4 regions of the Sodalis sp. RH15 genome follow, and region 3 is predicted to be linked to each of the others. Evidence: riboswitches for the same ligand, from Rfam matches in the RefSeq annotation. Region 3 holds a riboswitch; each other region holds the start of a gene.
What was found. Region 3 has a riboswitch for cobalamin ahead of btuB (TonB-dependent vitamin B12 receptor BtuB). Riboswitches for the same ligand answer to the same signal wherever they lie in the genome.
Positions count from the first base shown of each region.

Region 1: another riboswitch for cobalamin. It lies ahead of btuB (TonB-dependent vitamin B12 receptor BtuB); the one in region 3 lies ahead of btuB (TonB-dependent vitamin B12 receptor BtuB).
Region 2: another riboswitch for cobalamin. It lies ahead of ACL2XO_RS07720 (energy-coupling factor ABC transporter permease); the one in region 3 lies ahead of btuB (TonB-dependent vitamin B12 receptor BtuB).
Region 4: another riboswitch for cobalamin. It lies ahead of ACL2XO_RS15430 (cobyrinate a,c-diamide synthase); the one in region 3 lies ahead of btuB (TonB-dependent vitamin B12 receptor BtuB).

Region 1 is NZ_CP178738.1:5,978,917-5,982,049, forward strand. Features, by position in the region: gene btuB (TonB-dependent vitamin B12 receptor BtuB) at 1-1,299, opposite strand, end outside; cobalamin riboswitch at 1,369-1,556, opposite strand; gene trmA (tRNA (uridine(54)-C5)-methyltransferase TrmA) at 1,688-2,797, shown strand; gene ACL2XO_RS27030 (MFS transporter) at 3,082-3,133, shown strand, end outside.
Region 2 is NZ_CP178738.1:1,642,450-1,645,582, forward strand. Features, by position in the region: gene ACL2XO_RS07710 (hypothetical protein) at 681-881, shown strand; gene ACL2XO_RS07715 (hypothetical protein) at 901-1,089, shown strand; cobalamin riboswitch at 1,397-1,615, shown strand; gene ACL2XO_RS07720 (energy-coupling factor ABC transporter permease) at 1,881-2,546, shown strand; gene ACL2XO_RS07725 (hypothetical protein) at 2,548-2,901, shown strand; gene cbiQ (cobalt ECF transporter T component CbiQ) at 2,898-3,133, shown strand, end outside.
Region 3 is NZ_CP178738.1:7,141-10,273, reverse strand. Features, by position in the region: gene trmA (tRNA (uridine(54)-C5)-methyltransferase TrmA) at 1-1,010, opposite strand, end outside; cobalamin riboswitch at 1,142-1,329, shown strand; gene btuB (TonB-dependent vitamin B12 receptor BtuB) at 1,399-3,133, shown strand, end outside.
Region 4 is NZ_CP178738.1:3,383,534-3,386,666, forward strand. Features, by position in the region: gene ACL2XO_RS15430 (cobyrinate a,c-diamide synthase) at 1-1,298, opposite strand, end outside; cobalamin riboswitch at 1,427-1,610, opposite strand; gene pocR (transcriptional regulator PocR) at 1,792-2,718, opposite strand.

The sequences.
Region 1 (3,133 bases), 230 kb from region 3:
CTGGCCCAGGTTCGGCGCCTTGTACGCGGTGCCGTAAGAGCCGATCAGGCGGTAGCCTTCGATAAACTCCCAGGCGGCGCTGCTTTGCCAGGTGCCGTGCCAGCCAAATTGTGAATTGTCATCTCCCCGCACCGCGCCTTCCAATGTCACCGGTCCGAAAAGCTGCTGCGTCGTGGCATAGATGCCTGTGTTGTGCTGCTCGTAGCCATCGGTGAGGTAGTCGGTACCGGGTTCGGTTGTCTGTTTCTGCCAATCCACCCCGGCGCTGACCAGACCGTGAGTGACGTGGAGGGTATTGCCCCATTGCAGGTTGTATTGATCGGAATCGTCCAGGGTAGCGGAAGCCGAATAGGGTCCGTATTTGGGATCGTAGTTATAGTCCTTGGTATGGCTATAGCTGTATGAGAGCTGGGAGGCGTATATACCTTCCTGAAAACGCAGGCCGGTATCATAGGTGCGGCTATATAACTGGCGGGTATCGAGCAGCGCATCTTCATGCGCCGGGTCGGTATAGGCATAAGTGCCGTCATAAGCGGTACGATTGTCGTAGCCATACACCCGCGCGAAACCGCTGAACTGTTGATTGAACGTATGATCCAACGACGCGAACAGGGTCTTGCTCATGAATCCGTCCCGGTCGGGCTGCGCCGGATCGCCATAAGGGTCGGGCAAATTGGCCTGCACATCGAATCCGCGGGTATAGGTGTAATTTCCCGCCACCGTGGCCACGGTATTATCCCCCAGCCGCTGCTGAGTGGACCCATCGTAACTTTGGTAACCCTTTGAACCCATGCCGGCGCTCAGGGTGGTTCCGGGTTTTTCGCGGGTGGTGATGATATTGACCACCCCGCCGATGGCGTCCGAGCCGTAGACGGCGGAGCGCGGACCGCGGATAAATTCGATGCGCTGAACCAGAGAGATGGGAATTTGGCTAAGATCGGATGAGCCGGAAATCCCAGCCTGATTCAAACGCACGCCATCGATGAGCACCAGGGCGTGACTGGAATTGGTGCCGCGAATGAACAGAGAGCTTTGCTGTCCCAGTCCGCCGTATTGCGCGATATCCACGCCCGGTAAACGGCTTAAGGCTTCAGCTACCGATTTGATTTGGCCACGGTCGATATCCTCGCGTGTCACGACGCTGGTGGGCGCAAGCACTGATGAAACCGGCTGTGGAAAACGATTTGCCGAAACAATAAGTGTGTCATTACTGCCGTTTGGAGCGTTGTTATCCTGCGCCCACCCGGAGAATGTCGTAACGGACAATGCCGCCAGAACGGTATTTTTGATAGTCAACATTGACGTAGCATCCAATAGATAAAATAGGATGCCGCAGGTTCCGTGTTTGATAGCACGCGATAAACAGGGATATTGCGACGAAATACCGGCAGGTTTTCGGGCTTGGGATGTGTTTAACACCAGGCGACGACTTCCCGTCGAAAAGACAGTGTCTGCTTCCGCTATCGCCCTGACGTCCCCTCACCGCTGCGCGTCAGCTCCAGCTTAGAACTGGATTCCCTTTTAACTCACAAGAGACCGGGCAAATATCCTACAATCAAAGGGATAATTATGTCTATAGAACTCATTAGGTAAGAAATTATAAATTGAACAGCATTGGACATCATCCATTTATCCCCTACAATCCCCACAAACCGATAAAGTTGGCCCATATCGACGAGAAATCATCATGACTACCGAGACGTTGCCTATCGACGCTTACGAAACGCAATTGGCTGAAAAAGCCGCCCGACTAAAAGCGATGATGGCAGCTTACCGGGCGCCGGAGCCGGAAATATTCCGTTCACCGGTAAATCATTACCGGATGCGAGCCGAATTCAGGATTTGGCATGAAGAGCAGGACCTCTACCACATCATGTTTGATCCGCTCACCAAAGAGCGTATCCGCATCGATTTCTTTGCCGCCGGCAGCGAGTTAATCAATGGGTTGATGACGGCAATGATCCAGGCCTTGCGCCTTTCGCCGGTTTTACGCCGTAAGCTTTTTCAGCTGGATTATCTCACCACCATGAGCGGTAAAGCGGTCATCACGCTGATATACCACCGTCCGTTGGATGACGAATGGCGCGAGGCCGCCGCAGCGCTGCGGGATGAATTGCGGGCGCAGGGTTTTGCGGTAAATCTCATCGGCCGGGCCGCCAAAACCAAAATTTGCCTGGACCGGGATTATGCGGATGAAAGATTGCCGGTATCGGGAAGGGAACTCATCTACCGGCAGATTGAAAACAGCTTTACCCAGCCGAATGCCGCCGTCAATATCCATATGCTGGAGTGGGCGCTGGCGGCAACCCAAGACGCACGGGGAGACTTGCTGGAGCTGTACTGCGGCAACGGGAATTTTTCGCTGGCGCTGGCGCGTAACTTTGAGCGGGTGCTGGCGACGGAGATAGCCAAGCCTTCGGTGGAAGCGGCACAGTATAATATTGCCGCCAACCATATCGGCAATGTGCAGATCATCCGCATGTCGGCGGAGGAGTTTACCCAGGCCATGCAGGGTGTGCGGGAATTTACCCGGCTGAAAGATATCGACCTGGCCAGTTACCGCTGCGAAACTATTTTTGTCGATCCGCCGCGCAGCGGGTTGGATGACGCCACGGTGGAGCTGGTGCGGTGTTATCCGCGCATCCTGTATATCTCGTGCAATCCCGAGTCATTGTGCCGCAATTTGGAATCCCTTTCTCAAACTCACGACATCATACGCATGGCGCTGTTTGATCAATTCCCTTACACCCGTCATATGGAATGCGGCGTCTTATTGACGGCAAAAACGCCTGAATGAGCGGCGCCTGTTTCAGGGCGCTCTGCACTGCCGATTCCCGCATCGGCGAATAATCATTTCCCGCCATTACCGACACCACTGGCCCCATGACTGCAAACGCCTCCGTCGGGGGGCAATTTTCCCATTCTTATGCCCAACTCTTGGGCCCCTCCCTGCCAGGCCCTGAATATATTTTTACCGCCTTAATCGATATGTGACATGCTTCATATCAAAAATCCCATGTAAATTTAAAATATACTTTCACATTAAATAAAATGACGTTTTGTTTTTCAATGGGGTGAAGGATGTCTCGGACAAACTATCGATGGGTAATATGCGCATTGCTGTTTTTTGGTA
Region 2 (3,133 bases), 1.6 Mb from region 3:
AAAACATTCCAGAATATACGGAAATTTTCAATAACGGGTTTTTAATTTTTTAACCTGTAAGTTTAAACGTGATTATATATATACAAATTTTGAATATATGCTCACTTAATCATTATATCCATTCGATAAAATTATTGGAGGATTTCTAATGACAACAAACAACTTCAAATCCTTTGCCGCAGGTGCCGGTGCTAACGTCACCGCCCAGGCGGATTATGAAGCCCTGGCGCCCCATGGTTTTGCTACGTTTACCTCCAGCGGCAATTTCACTGTGCCGGTAGGCGTTACAACGATTTATATTTCCGGATGCGCTGGCGGCGGGGGCGGCAGTAACAATATAGCAAATGCTTCCGGCTCTTGCGCTGGCGGGGGCGGTGCTGGTCAATCGATTCAGAGAGCGGTGCTCAGTGTGACGCCAGGACAGGTAGTTCCTATTACCATAGGTGGAGCTGGATCGGGAGGTACTGGAGGTGGACAGGGCTCAGACAATGCCACAAAGGGTTCTAACGGAGGGAACACGATAGTAGGATCATTAATCACCTTGTCGGGGGGAAATGGCGGCAGTGTCGGCCGGGCTGGTATCAGTACTGGAGCCTTGGGCGGAGGTGCGGGTGGTAGCGGATTTCCTCAAGGCGGTTCTGGAAGTGACAGTGCCTCACCGGGCGCAAATACTTCAATAAATGGCTGGCCTGGTTTATCGGGCAATGGTGGTAGTTCGCCATTCGGTGGGGGTGGGGGCAATCAGCGCGCGGGTATTGGTAGTGCCGGCCCGAACGGTCTTCCAGCGGGTGGTTATGGGGCTGGTGGTTCTGGCGGCGCAACGCCATATTCTGGCGGTGGCAGTGGTGGAAATGGTGGCGCTGGTAGCGCTGGTTTTATAGAAATAGAGTGGTGAGGTGTATGGCAAACTATGCAGAAATTCAAAACGGTGTGGTCATAAATGTCTGTGTGTGGGATGGCGTTACACCTTTTGACGCTGGCGACGATATCCCACCAATTTTAATACCGGAAAATTCGCAGGCATGGATTGGTTGGGGATATACAGCTCCAGGCGGATTTGCCGCACCGCCAATTGAAATAATAGAATAATATTATAATGTCGCGCCGGTTGTTTTAATCGGCGCAATAAGCAGGTTGCTTGATTTCTTGATTTTATAAAATTGATTTAGATGCATGTTTCTAATTAAATTTTATAAGGCAATATTTGATGTAAATCATATTTCACCGTTACAAATATTTTCCGGTATTTTAAGCACAACCCCCGCCTCCCTAACAAAATCTGATATCCACCCGCTAATTTCTCCCGTTCATCATTTCTTCTTATCATGATCTACCGCAACAAAATCCCGACATAAGGTTTATTTATCCCTTGACGTTAATTGAAAAAAAACTCAGGATAAATTTCCGAGATTTGGGTGCCTTAGCTTCGCGATCGCGAGGCGGGTGAAACGGAAAGCCGGTGCAGATCCCTTTTGGGATAATCAATATTCCGGCGCAGCCCCCGCTACTGTAAGCCTGACGAATTTACCTTCAGCCACTGTGTTTTATGACATGGGAAGGCGGTAAAGAAGAATGACGGCAAGCCAGGAGACCGGCCCATCTCATACAGGAAGTACCAATCCCCGGGGTGATGGGAAGGGTTCGGTTATAACTTCGCGGCGAGAGTGGTTAACATTCCCCGTGTCTGAACTTATTTTCCTTCCTTCACTGCCGCATGTTGGTTTTTTAATTTGTGTTATATACCCAATGGTTTTCAAGCGGCGGCAAGCGAAAAATCCCGATGAGGCTTACTCAGGCAGGTTATTCGAGTGAAAGAGTCTATCCAGCACAGCTGCAACGAGAGAGATGATGGGTATAGTTGACACTCGTGAGGATCAGGCATGCATATCGAAGATGGAATTTTACCGCTGACGGCGTGCGCCGTTTATTATGCCGTGACGGCGGTTTTTGTTGTGCCGGGCATCTATGAAATAAAACGAAAAATCAAAACTAATCTCGCTTATAAACCTTTCCTCGCCATGATCGGCGTCGCGGTGTTTGTTATCTCGGCGATGCATTTGCCGGTGCCGGTCACCGGCTCCAGCTCTCATCCGTGCGGCACACCATTGGCGGCGATTATTATCGGTCCGTTCGCCACCGCGGTGGTGTCGATGATTGTGCTGTTTTTCCAGGCGGTCTTCCTGGGCCATGGCGGCATTACCACCATCGGCGCCAATACGGTCTCCATGGGCATTGCCGGGGCTTTTTCCGGTTACGCCGTGTGGAAATTCTTCAGGGCGTTTCGTTTTCCGTTATGGCTCGCCGCGGGCATGGCCGGCCTGGTGGGGGATTTGGTGACCTATCTCACCAGCGCGTTTGAGCTGGCGTTAAGCCTGCACGGCAACGTTCCGCTGGTGAAGCAGTGGATGATTTTTTTCATGGGCTACGGTCCGACGCAGCTGCCGCTGGCGGTGGCCGAGGCGGTTTTTACCGCCGCGGTGCTGCAGGCCATGGTCAGCCGGCGTCCTGACCTGTTGCCGGGAATCTTGACGAGAACGGGAGCATAACATGTCATTGCAGATTGAGACTCCGACCGAAGAGGCGAAAAAAACCCAATTTTTTGATGGTTTCACCAAAACCATGCTGGCGGTCATGTGCGTTATCCTGCTGTTTATCTTTGCCTCGGGGACCTATATGAATTCCCACAACATGGACGGCAGCGGTACGGATAACCACGTCAATGATTTGGCCACCGGCGTGGCGCACAAACCTCATCATCCCTTTGTGGAATTGCCGGGGGATGCCGAGGTGGGGGCCTTTTCCGTGGCCAACTTTTTCGCCGGCCTGATTGTGGGATATCATTGGCTGAAGCTGTTTGGCGGCAAGGGCAACGCCGTCGGGAGCAAAGAAGAAGAATCATGAGCCTGGCGCGTTTCGCCGATGAATCCTCCAGTCCCCTGCGCCGGCTGGACAGCCGGATAAAAACCGTTGTTTTGCTGTCGGCGGTGGCGGTGGCTTCCGTCTTGAGCCAATGGTATCTGGCGCTGGCATTATGGCTGGCCGCCATCAGTCTGTTTTGCGTTATGCCCTTTGACCGCAGGGCATTGTTAAAACGCTTGATCATGCCGATGGGTATTGCCTGGCTGGTATTTTT
Region 3 (3,133 bases):
GAAAGGGATTCCAAATTGCGGCACAATGACTCGGGATTGCACGAGATATACAGGATGCGCGGATAACACCGCACCAGCTCCACCGTGGCGTCATCCAACCCGCTGCGCGGCGGATCGACAAAAATAGTTTCGCAGCGGTAACTGGCCAGGTCGATATCTTTCAGCCGGGTAAATTCCCGCACACCCTGCATGGCCTGGGTAAACTCCTCCGCCGACATGCGGATGATCTGCACATTGCCGATATGGTTGGCGGCAATATTATACTGTGCCGCTTCCACCGAAGGCTTGGCTATCTCCGTCGCCAGCACCCGCTCAAAGTTACGCGCCAGCGCCAGCGAAAAATTCCCGTTGCCGCAGTACAGCTCCAGCAAGTCTCCCCGTGCGTCTTGGGTTGCCGCCAGCGCCCACTCCAGCATATGGATATTGACGGCGGCATTCGGCTGGGTAAAGCTGTTTTCAATCTGCCGGTAGATGAGTTCCCTTCCCGATACCGGCAATCTTTCATCCGCATAATCCCGGTCCAGGCAAATTTTGGTTTTGGCGGCCCGGCCGATGAGATTTACCGCAAAACCCTGCGCCCGCAATTCATCCCGCAGCGCTGCGGCGGCCTCGCGCCATTCGTCATCCAACGGACGGTGGTATATCAGCGTGATGACCGCTTTACCGCTCATGGTGGTGAGATAATCCAGCTGAAAAAGCTTACGGCGTAAAACCGGCGAAAGGCGCAAGGCCTGGATCATTGCCGTCATCAACCCATTGATTAACTCGCTGCCGGCGGCAAAGAAATCGATGCGGATACGCTCTTTGGTGAGCGGATCAAACATGATGTGGTAGAGGTCCTGCTCTTCATGCCAAATCCTGAATTCGGCTCGCATCCGGTAATGATTTACCGGTGAACGGAATATTTCCGGCTCCGGCGCCCGGTAAGCTGCCATCATCGCTTTTAGTCGGGCGGCTTTTTCAGCCAATTGCGTTTCGTAAGCGTCGATAGGCAACGTCTCGGTAGTCATGATGATTTCTCGTCGATATGGGCCAACTTTATCGGTTTGTGGGGATTGTAGGGGATAAATGGATGATGTCCAATGCTGTTCAATTTATAATTTCTTACCTAATGAGTTCTATAGACATAATTATCCCTTTGATTGTAGGATATTTGCCCGGTCTCTTGTGAGTTAAAAGGGAATCCAGTTCTAAGCTGGAGCTGACGCGCAGCGGTGAGGGGACGTCAGGGCGATAGCGGAAGCAGACACTGTCTTTTCGACGGGAAGTCGTCGCCTGGTGTTAAACACATCCCAAGCCCGAAAACCTGCCGGTATTTCGTCGCAATATCCCTGTTTATCGCGTGCTATCAAACACGGAACCTGCGGCATCCTATTTTATCTATTGGATGCTACGTCAATGTTGACTATCAAAAATACCGTTCTGGCGGCATTGTCCGTTACGACATTCTCCGGGTGGGCGCAGGATAACAACGCTCCAAACGGCAGTAATGACACACTTATTGTTTCGGCAAATCGTTTTCCACAGCCGGTTTCATCAGTGCTTGCGCCCACCAGCGTCGTGACACGCGAGGATATCGACCGTGGCCAAATCAAATCGGTAGCTGAAGCCTTAAGCCGTTTACCGGGCGTGGATATCGCGCAATACGGCGGACTGGGACAGCAAAGCTCTCTGTTCATTCGCGGCACCAATTCCAGTCACGCCCTGGTGCTCATCGATGGCGTGCGTTTGAATCAGGCTGGGATTTCCGGCTCATCCGATCTTAGCCAAATTCCCATCTCTCTGGTTCAGCGCATCGAATTTATCCGCGGTCCGCGCTCCGCCGTCTACGGCTCGGACGCCATCGGCGGGGTGGTCAATATCATCACCACCCGCGAAAAACCCGGAACCACCCTGAGCGCCGGCATGGGTTCAAAGGGTTACCAAAGTTACGATGGGTCCACTCAGCAGCGGCTGGGGGATAATACCGTGGCCACGGTGGCGGGAAATTACACCTATACCCGCGGATTCGATGTGCAGGCCAATTTGCCCGACCCTTATGGCGATCCGGCGCAGCCCGACCGGGACGGATTCATGAGCAAGACCCTGTTCGCGTCGTTGGATCATACGTTCAATCAACAGTTCAGCGGTTTCGCGCGGGTGTATGGCTACGACAATCGTACCGCTTATGACGGCACTTATGCCTATACCGACCCGGCGCATGAAGATGCGCTGCTCGATACCCGCCAGTTATATAGCCGCACCTATGATACCGGCCTGCGTTTTCAGGAAGGTATATACGCCTCCCAGCTCTCATACAGCTATAGCCATACCAAGGACTATAACTACGATCCCAAATACGGACCCTATTCGGCTTCCGCTACCCTGGACGATTCCGATCAATACAACCTGCAATGGGGCAATACCCTCCACGTCACTCACGGTCTGGTCAGCGCCGGGGTGGATTGGCAGAAACAGACAACCGAACCCGGTACCGACTACCTCACCGATGGCTACGAGCAGCACAACACAGGCATCTATGCCACGACGCAGCAGCTTTTCGGACCGGTGACATTGGAAGGCGCGGTGCGGGGAGATGACAATTCACAATTTGGCTGGCACGGCACCTGGCAAAGCAGCGCCGCCTGGGAGTTTATCGAAGGCTACCGCCTGATCGGCTCTTACGGCACCGCGTACAAGGCGCCGAACCTGGGCCAGCTCTACGGCGCTTATGGCGGTAACGCCAACCTGGATCCCGAAGAGAGCAAACAATGGGAAGGCGGCGTTGAAGGACTGACAGGTCCGGTGGACTGGCGTATTTCGGCTTATCGCAACGATATTGATAATCTCATCGATTACGATACGGCGGATGAACGCTACTACAATATCGGCAAAGCCCGTATCAAAGGGGTGGAATGGACCGCCTCGGTAGATACCGGCCCGCTCCGGCATCAATTAACCCTGGAATATCTCGATCCCCGAGACGCCACCACGGACCAGATCCTGGCCCGCCGGGCCAAGCAGCAGATAAAATACCAGTTGGATTGGCAAGTGGCGTCCATTGACTGGTCTCTTAACTACCATTACCTCGGCCAGCGTTATGACACGGATTATAACACTGAACAGGTGGTGAAGATGGGGGGCGTCAGTTTAT
Region 4 (3,133 bases), 2.8 Mb from region 3:
TGGAGATAGCTGGCGAAAATGTTGCCGCCGCCGTACCCGCCCGCCCACTGGTGGACGTCCCCGTTGGCGGCGGTTTTGCTCATGCGAAACAGCGGCGTTTCATCGGTGATGTATTCGGAGTGGTGGAACTCGTGCCCGCGCAGGGTTTCACCCCGGCCCGCCAGCAGATTGTCGCTTAACGACCGGCCTTCACAATAACCGAAGCGTTTAAGCCCCTGGGTCATGCGGCTAAAGCCCTGCAGCAGTCCCACCATGGGATAGCTGGTGCCGTCCTGTACTATCAGCGCCGCCCCCAGATACATCAGGCCGCCGCATTCGGCATAGATGGCGGCGCCGTTCTGTCCGGCGCGCAGCAGCGCCTGGCGCATGGGCCGATTATCCGCCAGCTGGGTCGGGAACATTTCCGGGAAACCGCCGCCGAGGTAGATCATTTGGCAGGGAGGTAAAACCCGATCGTGCAGCGGACTGAAACGGATAATTCGTACGCCGATATCCTGCAGCATCCGCAGGTTGTCGGGATAATAAAAATTAAACGCCTCGTCGTCCGCCAGGGCCAGGGTCAGCCCGGAATAACGCTCATGGCCCGGCAGCGCGGGCAGCCGGCCTACATCGGGGCGGCACTCGGCCAATGCCAGCAATCTATCCAGATCGATATGTTGCTCAACGCCGTCAGCCAACTGCTCCCATTGGGTTTGCCCGCGTTCGGACTCCCGCGCCGGAATCAGCCCCAGATGGCGGGAGGGTAAATTCCAGTCAGGCAATGGCGGCAGGTAACCCAATACCGGCACATTGCAGTAGCGCAGGATGGCGGTTTTGATGAGGTTGAAATGATTTTCCGAGGAAACGCGATTGATAATGACGCCGGCGATATTTACCGCCGGGTCAAACTGCTTGAACCCCAAGACGACTGCCGCCGCCGAGGTGGAAACCGCTTTGCCGTCGATAACCAGTATCACCGGCACCCTCAGCTGCTTGGCCAGGGATGCGCTGCTGCACCGATCCCCATCGCTGCCCAGCCCGTCGTAAAGACCCATGACGCCTTCAATGATACCGATATCGGCATCGGACATATGACGGTTGAACAGACCGTTCAGCGTTGACGATTCAAGCATATAGGCATCGAGATTGTGCGAGGGAATACCGCTTACCGCCTGATGCCAGCCGGTATCGATATAATCCGGCCCGCATTTGAAGGGCTGCACCCGCAAACCTCGCCGCGCCAGGGCGCGCAGCAGTCCCAGGGTGAGCAAGGTCTTGCCTGTCCCGCTTTGCGCGCCGCCGATGAGTATCGCTTTCATCTTCATCCCGTTACTCCCCAGAGGCGCCGCTGGGGATTGTCGCAAACAAAGGCTGCGGGAGACTCACTGTCCCGACGGCATTGTTGGGACAACCCGCTTCCCGCCGAAGGAGTTGTTACCGAGCCTATAAAGGCTATAGGCAATCAGGCAGGTTTTCTGGCTTGGCGTCATCCTTCTCCGAACCTTCCCAATCGGCTGAGATCAGTGGTTATCACGGAGTCGTCGGCATCACAGCAGCGGGGGCTGCGGAGGATTTTCACCTCCTTCCCTAACGGCCTTGCGGCACGTTTCACCTGAATGCAAAATGTACTTTTCCACAGCGGCCGGCGGCCCTGGTGAAGCCGGGCAATCGGCCGTTGATGACTAATGTAAAGTATTCAAAGGTGAATATACCCCCTTTCGGATCAAAAAAAATGTTCGCGGCGGCGGATTTATTTGGAATTTATCGGATGGCGATAACATTTTTTTGTTACGTCAATTTAAAGGGATAAAATTAATTAAATAAAGCAACGATATCTTTATTTTCCGGCGGCGAAAAGCGCTGTTCACGATAGGCCTGAGGAGTAATACGGTAGGTTTGGCGAAATAACTTGCAAAAGTAGCTTGCCTGAGAAAATCCGAGATTGCGGGCAATAGTGGCGATGGGCCAATCGCTTTGTTCAAGCATCTGCCGGGCGCTTTGCATACGCAATTGATTAACATAAGCGTTGAAGCCGACCCCCTGGTATTTCTTGAACAGTTTGCTGAAATAATAGGGACTGAGGTAGACCATCGCCGCCACGTCTTCCAGCCGCAGATCCTCGAAGTAATGATTGTCGATGCAGCGCAACGCTTTTTTCATCTTGCTCTCGTGCTGGCTGGGAACCGCCGTCCGGCGTTCTAGCGGCCCGTCGCCGTGCTCCTTGAATACCACCACTTCCAACTGCTGTTTCAGGTAGTTATCCACAATCATTTTCAGCAAATCGGCGGATGAGATGAGGCGATCGAAATCCACCACCGGAATTTTTTCATAGCTTTCAGTTAATTGATAATCTTTTTGCCAAGCCCTGCTGGTACAGTCCTGCACCGAAGGCAGGGTTACGGTGTCATGCACCCGGACCTGTCCGCATAAGACAAACCCAACCAAATGTCCGCTGATAAGCAGCGGAATGGAGAAGTCGGTCAGGCCGGCGTGGCAGCGGTAAATGCAGGGCTGATTGGATTTTGACGCTTCCAGTCCGCCGCACCTGTCGCTCATACGGCAGCGCCGGCTCATCTCCGGATCCTGGCGCATTAATTGACAAAAAGGGGTGAAGTGATATAAATCCGAGACTTCCTCGCCGTGAATATTCACCACCACAACCGCCAGATTGGTGGCATTAGCGAAATCCTGCGCGATTTTATTTATCAAATCTGAATCCATGAAACTGCCGGAATTCATATTCCCCCCTTTCTTCTTCAAAGCTACCTTAGATTCAATCATTTTTTACCCATTTGATAATGTGCTCCGGTACACAATTATCAAAACGGGGGTTCGATAGCACATAAGGCAAAACGCCGTTTCCCGCCGCGCCGGGAGAACGCCGCAGGTAATAAATAGTAAAACCATAATCAATTTTAAGCGCCCATCGGACTACAGATACCGTCAATGCTGGGTTTGTCGTTTTAAATCAGATAACACTTTTTCGTTATTATTCATTTTCTGTGGAATGAACATTATCAGCTCAGATCATAACTTTTCTTACTTTTCAAGTCGGTTAATTGAATACTGAAACTTCAATTACGGATATTTGCTATGGCTGTTCATTTCCCCCTGACCGATCACAGCTCGCTTTATTAAATAATCAAACCTAATT